Regions from separate parts of the Marinomonas sp. S3726 genome, predicted to be linked through region 2. Evidence: predicted binding sites of a transcription regulator. Region 2 holds the regulator's gene; each other region holds the start of a gene.

Region 1 (4,223 bases), on a different contig from region 2:
TCTGTTTTGGCAAACAAGGTACCACTGGTAAAGCTGGCTTGTTTGAAAAGATACAGCATTAAATAGGTTGCTAGGATCTGAGCTAGCGCACCAAGGCCTGCAATTAGGTAAAAAGTTTGGCTAATCTCAGTGGTTAAAGGGCCAAAGAGAAAATAGCAAAAACCGCCATAAACAAGTACAAAAGGAAGGCCGAATAAGGATCTTGCTAAGGTAGCATGTAAGGTGCCTTCTTGCTTCGATAAGGAATTCTGGTAGGCGGTTCGCATCGATTGAAACCAAGCGGCGAGCAGGGTAAACGCTATCCACATAAAGCTGTTTCCTTAATAGAGTTGATTAGAAGCTTGAACTTAAATTGCAGGGCGTGCTCAAATACGCAGCGCCGATGCCTGCTAACTTAATGAGACAGGAAAGAAAAGTAAAAGGAATAAATAGAATAGTTCGGATTCCTCACAGGAATGAGAATTTAGAACGAGTTTCTTAAGGTGAGATGATAATCAATCATGAAAGAGATTAAAGTTTGGGATCTTTATATTAGACTGAACCATTGGCTTATGGTTTTACTGTTCACCGGTTTGGTCGTGACGGGTAAATCAGAAGAAGATTATATGCAATGGCATTTTTATATGGGCTACTTACTATCCGCTGCGCTGATAACACGACTCCTCTATGGTTTCTGGGGAGCAAAGCTCGCTCGATTTTCTATGTTCTTAACAGCACCAAAAAATATCTATTATTACGCCAAGCAGCTTGTAAAAGGACAAGCTCCCCATTATTTGGGTCATAACCCTTTGGGTGGCATTATGGTGCTAGTACTGCTTATAAGCTTGGTGCTTCAAATAGTATCAGGGCTGGTTAACTCTGATGAAGTGTTTTGGTATGGCCCCATGTATGAATGGGTCAGTGAGGATTTACAGGAGTGGTTAGCCGATTGGCATGCTGAATTAGCCGATATCTTACTGGCTTTAGTCGCCTGTCATTTGCTTGCAGTTTTGGTCCATGAGTTAGCGTTAAAAGAGCGTTTAATCAAAGCCATGTTTAATGGTAAAAAGCCAATTTCATCAGAGCCTTATGCAGACCAGTCTGGTTTTGATCAAGAAACAAAAGCAGTGAGAAAGACGGTAAGAAAACGCCTTGTTATCATGCTAAGTCTGAGTCTTATTTATTTGTACTGGTTATGGCAATTGCCAATCTAGAAGGCCATTACTTTATAGAACGAATAAGTTAGAAAGTATGGTAAGACAGCCAATTAGTGTAAAGCTAATTGGCTGAGGCATGCTTTTTGTAGAGACATGCATTTAAGCCGCATCAATTAGTTCTTCATCGATTAAATCTTCGATATTGTCGTCTTGGTCCATATCTAAGACGAGTTCATCAACCTGATCATCATCCTTTTCAATCACGAGATCTTCCAAATCTTGAGAATTGGACGCCGCTTCAAGAGGGATCTGGCTTTCATGTGTTTGGCTCGGTTTTGTACTTGTTTTAGCTTTACGCTTGCTACCAAGTGATTGTAAAAGCTGCTCTTTATTTTGAGCAAGATACATGGACAGGGCATCAATTTGACTATCTTTTTCGATAAGTCGGCTATCTGTTAGGAGTTGAGAGATATCATCTGCAGTATCTAACAGTTTATCGTAAGCGTCTGCTTCAGCTTTGGATGCAAAAGTCATTTTTTCTATTCCATCACGTTCAACAACATATTTAATAATTACAGGCATGATTCACCTCAGATAAAATAATACTGTACAAATATACAGTATTATTTTTTGATTTGTCTAGCTCAATTTGAAAATAAAGCTTGTTTGTCAGTGTTCGAATAAAAGAGAGGCTCTAATTATGGCTTCCCTAGAGAAAAGGGACGATAATGGTGCAACAGAACATGATTGAGGAAAAACAATGTCTATCAAGGACAATACAGTAGTGCAATTTCACTACACACTACGTGAAGGCGATGCGCTAATTGAAACATCTGCAGGTAATGACCCTCTGGCTTACCTACATGGGCACAGCAATATTATCCCTGGTCTACAGACAGCGATGGAAGGCAAAGCTGCTGGTGATGAGTTTGAAGTAACAATTGCCGCGGCAGATGCTTATGGTGAGCGTAAAGAAGATCATCAGCAACAAGTGCCAATCAAACACTTACAAGGTGCGAAGCGTTGGAAAGCAGGTATGACTGCAATTGTTCAAACAGATAAAGGACAACGCCAAGTAACCGTGGTTAAAGCGGGTCTTAAGCATGCGACTGTAGATTTAAATCATCCGTTAGCAGGTAAAGATCTTACTTTTTCTGTTGAGGTGGTTGATGTGCGCGATGCAACAGAAGACGAAATTGCTCACGGTCATGCACACGGTGTAGGCGGACATCATCACTAAGTTGATGCGTATCCAGACCAAATAAGCCTCTTTTGAGGCTTTTTTTATGTCTAGGGAACCCATTAATAAACGCAAAGTGACACCTAGATTGACGTTTTTCCTTCATATACTTTAAAAGAGCAGACTGAGAAGAGGTGACTTAATCTTAGCGCCTTAAAGCAAAAGCTATGATTTAGAGGCGTTTGTGGATAAAGTGTCCACTTACTCACAGCCCATTAAAAAGGCGATATTTATGCAACATGACGAACAAGCTCAATGTTTTCGAATTGAGCAAGATGGCGAAATAGCACTACTTGAGTATGTGTTTTTAGATGATCCGGCAAACCTAAAGCAGGTTATTGATTTTAAAAGCACTTTTGTTCCTCCAGCATTAAGAGGGAAAGGCATTGCTGAACAATTGGTCAGAGCCGGTTTAAGCTGGGCTAAAGCGCAAGATTATCAAATTACGGCGACTTGTTGGTATGTGGAGAAGTTTTTAAAAAAGAGATGAAATGAAAGTTTGTTAACACTTACCGCTTAGGCCGCTATTAAGGTAACAACGAAGGATTCAAAACCCTTAATCTCGATAAGATAATCTTTTTTCTTTTCCTTTTTGGTGCGATAAAAACCATCAATTTTAGCGAAAGGTTTAGTGATGAGATTAGATTTTTTAAACACTAAGGACTCTATGCTGCCACTTGGCATAATAAACTTATCTAACACACGAAAAAAATGATCGCAGAGTAATGCTCTATCCTGCTGACTGTTTAATGCTCCTGGGTGTAAGCTCGAAAATACTGTGCTGATCTGCTTAATAGCAGGCTGCTTTAGTATGCAAATGGCTTTCACTTGGTCTTTGCCTAAAGGTGTCATCATGCCAAGAAGGTAGGGGTATTGTTGAGATTCATATTTCTCAAAGTTTTTTGTTGTTACTCTTACATCCCTAAAAAAGACTTCTGCTAAAGCATCTTCTAATTCAGTTTCTTCAGGTAGATTTAAGGTGTTCTTATCCAGTTTGATATTGGTTTTTTGTACCGGCATTTCAGGTGTAGCCAGTAGCGGTTTATCTGTTGGTAAAAACAATTTAATTTTTTGAAGCAGCTCAGTGTCATTAAAGGGTTTATTGATAATAAACTTAACCCCACATTGTTTTACCTTTCTTAAGCGTGAGTCATCCGTTTCTGTGGTAATTAAGCCGACATTTAATTTAAGCATTTGCCTATTTATTTCGGTTAATAATTCTATACCTGACATTTTGGGCATATGTAAATCAGATAGAACAAGGTCTGGATGCCAGTCTTCTAAAATGGCTAATGCTTGAATGCCTGAGCTGGCAAGCTTAGTTTCTAGGTTTTCTATATTGCCTTTTTCAAGTGCTCTTCGAATGATGAGTTGAACGGCTCTACTGTCATCAATGATTAGTACTTTCAATATAATTACCTAAGAAAATTAAGAAATTGAATGGGTATATATCTATCTAGAAATCTTATTATAACTTGGTTTTTTCTATCATAAAGTGCATTTCGAGTGGAGTTTAGGCGCTTTATGTCAGCTCAATTGTACTTTCTGCTCTATTTAAGTGTACTCTATTGCTTACATCATTTGGGCATTTTATCCTTATGTTTTCTTTTGTAATATCTTAGACCTTAACGAGGAGAGATTTTTGACAGACACTATTTTAATCTTAATCCTTGAAGCGGCTGTTATTTTAAGCTGTGGTCTGGTTTTGTACTGCCTATATATTATTAACGGTTTAAAAACTGCAAATAAGATATTGGACGTTAATATAGAAGATAATGATAAAGAAATTCAGTACCTTCAAGATGCTGCAGATCTTGGTAGTAAAAGTGGTGCTAACCTAGTCGCGA
Region 2 (4,223 bases):
GATGGGTTATGATTTTACCGCTCAAATGGAAGAGAGACTGGACGATATCGCTGAAGGGCGAGATGATTGGATTGAAACCCTTAATGCCTTTTACCGTGATTTTAGTAAGACACTTAATATCGCCGAACATCCAGAAACAGGTATGGCTCAAAATGCGCCAACACCTACTGATATAGAATGCCCAACATGTTCAAGACCAATGCAAATTCGCACGGCAAGTACTGGTGTGTTCTTGTCTTGCTCTGGTTATGCATTGCCACCAAAAGAACGCTGTAAAGCAACAATTAACCTAGTAAGTGGTGAAGAGGTTGTTGCTGTATATGACGATGAGGCTGAGTCAAAGGCGCTTATTAATAAGCGACGTTGTAAAATCTGTGGCTCTGCAATGGATAGCTATTTGGTTGATGAACAGCGCAAATTACATGTTTGTGGTAACAACCCTAGTTGTTCAGGATTTGAGGTTGAGGCTGGTTCGTTCAAGATAAAAGGTTATGATGGCCCTGTTCTTGAGTGTGATAAGTGTTCTTCAGAAATGCAGTTAAAAACTGGCCGTTTCGGGAAGTACTTTGGTTGTACAAATGAAGAATGTAAGAATACACGTAAGTTACTGAAAAATGGAGAAGCTGCTCCGCCTAAGATGGACCCTGTTCCTATGCCAGATTTGGCATGCCTTAAGGTTGAGGATCACTATGTTTTACGTGATGGTGCAACTGGCCTGTTCTTGGCAGCGAGTCAATTCCCAAGGAAGCGAGAAACGCGTGCTCCACTTGTGGCTGAGCTGATACCTTACATGGATCAAATAGATCCTAAGTATCATTTCTTTAAGGATGCGCCATTAGCTGACTCTGAAGGTCGACCTACAATAATTCGCTATAGTCGTAAAACAAAAGAGCAATATGTCATGTCTGAAGACGAAGGCAAGCCAACTGGTTGGAAAGCCTTTTATGTTGACTCTAAGTGGGTGATTGAAGAAGCTAAGAAAAAGGTAAAGAAATAAATGAGTTCGGCCGCTAGCATGACAAATCAGAGGCTGGATATAGCACGTCGTTTTTTGGATATGCCAAATAATGAGCAAAAATGGATGGGGCCAGCATTTGAAAATGCTGCCCTTTTTCATTTACAAAGTGCTGTTTTAGGGCTTTTGCAAGAAGTAAAACAAGCGTATCATCTTAGCTCGGAAATTGGCTTGCTTGAAATGCATCAAGATGCAAAATCAAAAAACATCAGCATTCCAGTTGTTAACGAGCTTATAGAATTGAATGCAAACGCAAACTCTTGGTTTTCACATATGCAAAATACATATGACGTGAGTTTGAAATGTCAGCCAAATTTCTATAACGCTAAACACGATAATTTAATTGTCGCCTCAGTTGATGATAGGTCAACTTATTTGACATATTTAAACTCTCTAACCGAATTGATTTTAAGGTTTAGAGAAGAATCCTCAGAGTACTAATAATATGAATGAGTCGTATCTAGAGATAGTGGAACTAGAAAATGGCGAAATTGTTTTACGTCCAGCAAGTGATGAGGGTGTTGAATCTGAACCTCTAGCGGTTCTAAAAATTTCTGATACTACAAAAGCGTATCTTCAGGATAGGTATTTTGAACTGGCTAAGAGAATGTTTCATGCCGGTATTGATTTTGTGTATTCAGAAGATTTTCCAGAATCTGAAGTGCATGAATCTCATGATGAAGACGCAGCCTCACAGGCAAAAGTGATTCACTAATGATGACCGCATAAAAAAAGCTAAGCCTAGGCTTAGCTTTTTTTATGCGTGTTACTTAGATTGTTTGTCGTATAACTCCTACGGAGAGACCCTCAATGGCAAACTCTTCACTTTCTAAGTCGACTAGTATGTCATTGAACTCTTCGTTTTCTGCGATGAGGCGAATTGTATTTCCTTTCTTTTCAAAGCGTTTTACAGTCACTTCATCGCCGATACGTGCAACAACAATTTGGCCGTTACGTACGGTAGATGTTTTATGGACGGCAAGTAAATCTCCTTCCATAATGCCCACATCTTTCATACTCATGCCATTTACAGATAAGAGATAATCAGCTTGTGGTGAGAACATACTTGGTGGCACTTGAACATGAGAGTCCACATTTTCCTGGGCAAGTATTGGAAAACCTGCAGCTACCTTACCAATAATAGGCAACCCAAGCTCTGGGTTTGCATCATTGCTGGCTTCTTCAATGATGCGTAAGCCACGTGAAGCACCAGGTAAAATCTCAATAGCACCTTTTTTACAAAGGGCTTTTAAGTGTTCTTCCGCAGCATTTGGTGATTTAAAACCTAGCTGTTTTGCAATTTCGGCTCGTGTTGGTGGAAAGCCAGTTTCCGCAATAAAGTCGCGGATTGTATCCATAACATCGGATTGTCTTTTTGTAAGTTTAATCATAAGGCATCTGGTTGTTTGTACAGTAACTGTTATTATATACAGCTTTTAAAGGGATACTCAAATAAATAAATGCTTTCTGACGATTTAAAGTTAAAAATACAAACCGCTTACCGAGCAAACCTTAAGGCAAAAGGGCACAACCCTCGTACCGGTCAAAGGCAAATGATTGGTGCTATTGCGAGAACACTGGGTAACGTTAAACCTGACAGTGAAGGTAATCGACTGGGTGAAAAACATGTTGCGGTAATAGAGGCTGGTACGGGTACAGGTAAAACCTTGTCATATTGCCTAGCCGCAGTCCCTATAGCCAGAGCACGGGAAAAAACACTCGTAATCTCAACGGCAACTGTCGCTTTGCAGGAGCAAATTCTTCACAAGGAACTACCAGAACTCCTTAAGCATACTGACTATCAGTTTAAATATACCTTGGCTAAAGGTAGAGGTCGTTATTTGTGTCTAAATCATCTAGAAAGTCATCTAGATGATGAGACACAAGCGACGGATGATATGTTCGCAGGTTTGTTTGAACAGCATTTGCAGCCAGGAGATGTTAATACCGCTCTTTATAAAGAAATGGATGATGCGCTTAAAGCTGGCACTTGGGATGGTGATAAAGATAACTGGACAGGTATTGTAAGAGAGCAAGATTGGGGACGTTTAAAAACGGACCATCAGCAATGTACAAACCGTAATTGTGCTAACTTTACGGCGTGCCCATTTTATAAGGCTAGAGCTGAAATAGAAGTTGCAGACATTATAGTTGCAAACCATGACCTTGTATTAGCGGACTTATCTCTAGGTGGAGGAGCAATACTGACTGCCCCTGCCGATAGCATTTATGTATTCGATGAAGGGCACCATTTACCCGACAAAGCTATTAATCATTTCAGACACGAACTTAGATTACAGCAAAGTATTCTTTGGTTAAGACAACTTGAGAAGAACCTGATAAACCTTAAGCAGGAGCTTTCTGACGACGTTAGTGTTACTGGGCAATTATTGTTCAAGATTCCACAAATGGTGCAAACCATTGTTAATTTTATTCAATATGCTCAACAAGGTTTAGCGCCATTCATTAATAATCTGCAAAATGTTGATGATAATGATCAGCATAGATTTGAGTTTGGCATTATCCCTGATGAGTTAAGGCAGCTCGCTTATAGCCTCCAAACCTCCTACCAAAAACTTTTTTCTGCGATCGAGTCGATTCACGATGAATGTAAGAAAGTTAAGCAGAATGAGGGTATGGGTATGAAGCCTGAAACCGCAGAAGTTTGGCTACCAATCTTAGGCGTAATACTCGGTAGGTTAGAGCAGGCAAAAGCATTATGGCTATTATTCTCTACGGCGGATGATCAGAACTTCCCGCCGAATGCAAGATGGCTCACATTGACTGGTCAAGGAATGGAGCAGGATATTGAGCTGGGTGGTTCACCCATTCTTGCTGCGCACACATTAAGAATGCAATTATGGGATAAATGCTTTGCCGCGGTTGTTACCTCAGCTACTTTGACAGCATTAAATCAATTTCACCGTTTTAATATGAGAAGTGGTGTGCCGAAGGAGTCAGAATATTTAAGAGTATTAAGCCCTTTTGATTTTCAGAATAAAGCTGTTTTGCAAATTCCAAAACTTGAGCATGAACCAAATAAGGCGGATGAACATACTAAAGAAATTATCCAATACCTTGATAATGAGGTTGATCCTTTAGCTGCCAGTTTGGTTTTATTCTCCTCAAGAAAGCAGATGGAAGCTGTTGCTGATGCAGTTAAGCAGGAGCTTAAAGATATTATGTTGGTTCAAGGGGAGCAATCAAA
Region 3 (4,223 bases), on a different contig from region 2:
GACTGGTTTAGTACGTGCTCGTCCTGAAGGTACAGTTAATCCAAATATGACGACAGGTGAGATTGAAGTGCTTGGTACTTCTTTAGAAATTCTTAACGCTGCGCAAACACCTCCATTCCAGTTGGATGAGCACCAGTCAGTTGGTGAAGACATTCGACTTAAAAATCGTTTTGTTGATCTACGTCGCCCTGAAGTGCAAGCAAAAATGCGTTTCCGTTCTAAAGTGACATCCGTGCTGCGTAATTATTTAGATGATAATGGCTTCCTAGATATTGAAACGCCAATTTTGACTCGCGCAACACCTGAAGGTGCGCGTGACTATCTTGTGCCAAGTCGTACCCAAGAAGGTAACTTCTTTGCTTTGCCTCAGTCGCCACAGTTGTTTAAGCAACTATTAATGGTGTCTGGTTTTGATCGTTATTATCAAATTGCAAAGTGCTTCCGTGATGAAGATTTGCGTGCTGACCGTCAGCCAGAATTTACTCAAGTAGACATCGAGACATCCTTCATGGGTGAGAAAGAAATCATGTCTATGACAGAAGAAATGGTTGTAGGTTTGTTTAAGCAACTATTGAATGTAGATCTAGGGACTTTCCCTACTATGCCATACGCTGAAGCGATGGAAACATATGGTAGTGATAAGCCTGATTTACGTATTCCTTTAAAAATCGTGACAGTTTCTGATTTGATGGAAAATGTTGATTTTAAAGTGTTCTCTGGTCCAGCGGTTGACCCTAAGGGGCGTGTAGCTGCACTTAAAGTGCCTGGTGGTAATGCGCTTACTCGTAAGCAAATCGATGCTTATACTAAGTACGTTGGTATCTATGGTGCTAAAGGGTTGGCTTACATCAAGGTTAATGACAAATCTAACCTTGAAGAAGGTTTGCAGTCTCCTATTGTTAAATTCCTTCCAGTTGAAGTTCGTCAACAATTGCTTGAGCGTCTAGATGCGCAAGATGGCGATTTGATCTTCTTCGGTTCTGATTCTGAAAAAGTGGTTAATGAAGCACTAGGTGCTTTACGTTGTAAGCTTGGTGAAGATCTTGAACTATATACTTGTGAGTGGGCGCCTTTATGGGTTGTTGACTTCCCAATGTTTGAAGAGACTTCTGATGGCGGTATTACTGCTATTCACCACCCGTTTACAGCGCCATCATGTTCTGTAGAAGAGCTAAAAGCTAATCCATTAACTGCTTTGTCTCAAGCTTATGATATGGTGCTAAATGGTACTGAGCTTGGCGGTGGTTCTATCCGTATTCACCAAAGTGATATGCAGCAAACTGTATTTGAGTTGCTAAATATTGATGAAGCAGAGCAAGAAGAGAAGTTTGGTTTCTTACTTGATGCGCTTAAGTTTGGCGCGCCGCCACATGGTGGTTTAGCTTTCGGTCTAGATCGTCTTGTTATGTTGATGACAGGTTCAGCATCTATCCGTGATGTTATTGCTTTCCCTAAAACACAAAGTGCAACATGTCTATTGACGCAAGCACCTGGTGAGGTAAGTGAGAAGCAACTAAAAGAGTTGAGCATTCGTGTGCGTAAACCTGTTGTAGAATAAGGTTTTTAGACGAATTTTAAGAAAAGGGCCGCTTATGCGGCCTTTTTTTTGATTTAATAGTGAAATGCGGTTGAATCTTAAAGGTCATACTGTTGAAATATACAGTTAAATTAATGAGTCCTTGAGGTGTGTTTTTGACTCGAATTTTAGCGATTGATCCAGGCTCCCGTATTACTGGCTTTGGCATTATTGATGTGCAAGGGCGGCAAATCCAATATGTTGATAGTGGTTGTATTAGGTTGCCTGATGATGTTCTGGCAGAACGTTTGAAAAATATTTATACCAATGTTAGTGAACTCTTGTCTCGTTATCGACCTCAAGAATTTGCTATTGAAGAAGTGTTTCTTGCAAAAAATGCTAATTCCGCATTAAAGCTTGGTCAAGCAAGAGGTGCAGCTATTGTGGCTGCGGCAATGGCTGGCTTGCCTGTTTCAGAGTATGCCGCTAAGCGTGTGAAGCAATCTGTTGTGGGTAGTGGGAGTGCAGATAAAGAGCAAGTCCAGCAAATGGTTCAACTGTTGCTCAAGTTGGAGAAAGCGCCTCAAGCTGATGCCGCTGATGCGTTGGCAATTGCAATGTGTCACGCTCATACACGTACTTCTTCGGGGCTAGAGTATGGTGTTGGTAAGAGGGCGGCAAGATCCGGTAAGCGTTGGTCAGAATTAGATATAAGGAATCTTAAGTGATAGGTCGTTTAGTAGGTTATTTGGTAGAAAAAGTACCGCCAGAATTAATGTTAGATGTGAATGGTGTGGGTTATGAATTAACTGCTTCAATGACGACTTTCTATGAGCTACCTGCCATAGGTGAAAAAGTCACGCTTTATACGCATTTTCAAGTAAAAGAAGACTCTCAAAGTCTTTATGGCTTTAAAGGGAAAGATGAAAGAGCCCTGTTTCGTATTTTAATTAAAGTTAATGGAGTTGGCCCTAAGATGGCGCTTAGCGTGTTATCTAGCATGTCGAGTGATGAGTTAATTGCTAATGTTCAAGATTCAGATGTGACGGCTCTTACGCGTATACCAGGTGTTGGTAAAAAAACAGCAGAGCGCTTGATTATTGAGTTGAGAGATAAGCTTGGTCAAGCTGCAAAGCAGGATCTATTTGCGACGCCAGAAGTTTTAAGGCAAGTGCAAACGGACCCAAGGCAAGAAGCGGAAGCGGCCTTGGTCGCTCTTGGTTACAAACCACAAGAAGCAGCAAAAGCAATTGCGAAGGTGCCTGTGTCATCTGATAGTAGTGAGCAGGTGATAAAGTCTGCTTTAAAAAACATGCTTAAGTAGATTCTGAATATGATTGAATCCGATAGAATAATTAGTGCTGAATCTGATGCTATAGAGCTTTCAGGGTCCGAGTCGCATATTGATAGAGCAATTCGTCCAAAAATGTTGGACGAATATATTGGTCAGCCAGTTGTTAGAGAGCAGATGGATATCTTTATTCAGGCTGCGAAGCAACGGGAGGAGCCTTTAGATCATTGTCTTATCTTTGGGCCGCCTGGGTTAGGGAAAACAACTTTGGCTAATATTATTGCTAATGAAATGGGGGTTGAAATTAAAACGACCTCTGGTCCTGTGCTTGAGCGTGCTGGTGATTTAGCTGCTCTTTTGACAAACCTTAGTGAAGGTGATGTGCTGTTTATCGATGAAATACATCGTTTAAGTCCAGCGGTTGAAGAGGTGCTTTATCCTGCGATGGAGGATTATCAGCTGGATATTATGATAGGTGAAGGTCCTGCTGCTCGCTCTATTAAAATTGAACTTCCTGCTTTTACCTTGGTCGGAGCAACAACTCGCGCTGGTTTATTGACATCTCCCTTAAGAGATAGATTCGGTATAGTGCAAAGACTTGAGTTTTATGATGTTCAGTCGTTAACAACTATAGTCTCTCGTTCATCTGAAAAGATGGGTTTGAATATGGATGCTTCAGGTAGCTTCGAAATTGCTCGTAGAGCAAGGGGGACGCCTAGAATTGCAAACCGCTTGTTGCGTCGAGTCAGGGATGTTGCTCAAGTTGGTGGCTATGAAATAGTGGCCCAAGAAGTTGCTCAGCGTGCCTTAGATATGTTAAGTGTAGATACTCAAGGGTTTGATCACTTAGATCGACGTATGTTATTGACTATGATAGAGAAGTTTGAAGGAAGACCGGTAGGTCTGGACAGTATTTCTGCTGCTGTTGGGGAGGATAAAGATACCATCGAAGATGTGATCGAGCCTTACTTAATTCAGCAAGGATTTGTGATTCGTACGCCAAGAGGGCGACAGGTTACAAAGAAGGCATATGAGCATTTTAATTATCAATTGCCAAACGATTTAAATTAGAGGTAGTAAATGTCAATTTGGGGTCTTATCGCGAGTGCTAGCCTTGTAGTTCAGCTAGTTATGTTGTTGTTGGTTTTAGCATCTGTTTTTTCATGGGTTGTCATTTTTCAGCGAGTGAGAGTGTTAAGAGGGGCGGCAAAGGTTCGTCGCACTTTTGAAGATCTGTTTTGGTCTGGTATGGACTTAAGTCAGCTTTATCGTCAAGTAACAGCGGAAGGGCGAAGAGTTGAAGGTATAGAAAATATTTTCACATCTGGGATTAAAGAGTTCACGCGTTTACGTCAGAGTGCAAATATGGACCCTGATGCGGTCATGGAGGGCGTTCAGCGTGCTATGCGTGTTGCA

The links. The regulator LexA, encoded in region 2, represses DNA repair genes until DNA is damaged. The targets are predictions, from matches to a motif close to TACTGTNTANNTANACAGTA.
Region 1: the regulator LexA is predicted to act here: its motif matches at 1,740-1,759, upstream of TW85_RS26630 (YebG family protein).
Region 3: the regulator LexA is predicted to act here: its motif matches at 1,646-1,665, upstream of ruvC (crossover junction endodeoxyribonuclease RuvC).

Annotation. Positions count from the first base shown of each region.
Region 1 covers NZ_JXYC01000004.1:737,143-741,365, forward strand. The annotation lists gene TW85_RS04495 (DMT family transporter) at 1-308, opposite strand, end outside; gene TW85_RS04500 (cytochrome b/b6 domain-containing protein) at 501-1,193, shown strand; gene TW85_RS26630 (YebG family protein) at 1,296-1,718, opposite strand; gene TW85_RS04510 (peptidylprolyl isomerase) at 1,897-2,376, shown strand; gene TW85_RS04515 (GNAT family N-acetyltransferase) at 2,570-2,866, shown strand; gene TW85_RS04520 (response regulator) at 2,893-3,786, opposite strand; gene TW85_RS04525 (hypothetical protein) at 4,019-4,223, shown strand, end outside.
Region 2 covers NZ_JXYC01000018.1:80,993-85,215, reverse strand. The annotation lists gene topA (type I DNA topoisomerase) at 1-997, shown strand, start outside; gene TW85_RS15020 (DUF6586 family protein) at 998-1,456, shown strand; gene TW85_RS15015 (hypothetical protein) at 1,461-1,730, shown strand; gene lexA (transcriptional repressor LexA) at 1,786-2,406, opposite strand; gene dinG (ATP-dependent DNA helicase DinG) at 2,476-4,223, shown strand, end outside.
Region 3 covers NZ_JXYC01000047.1:72,282-76,504, forward strand. The annotation lists gene aspS (aspartate--tRNA ligase) at 1-1,558, shown strand, start outside; gene ruvC (crossover junction endodeoxyribonuclease RuvC) at 1,693-2,244, shown strand; gene ruvA (Holliday junction branch migration protein RuvA) at 2,241-2,840, shown strand; gene ruvB (Holliday junction branch migration DNA helicase RuvB) at 2,850-3,878, shown strand; gene tolQ (protein TolQ) at 3,888-4,223, shown strand, end outside.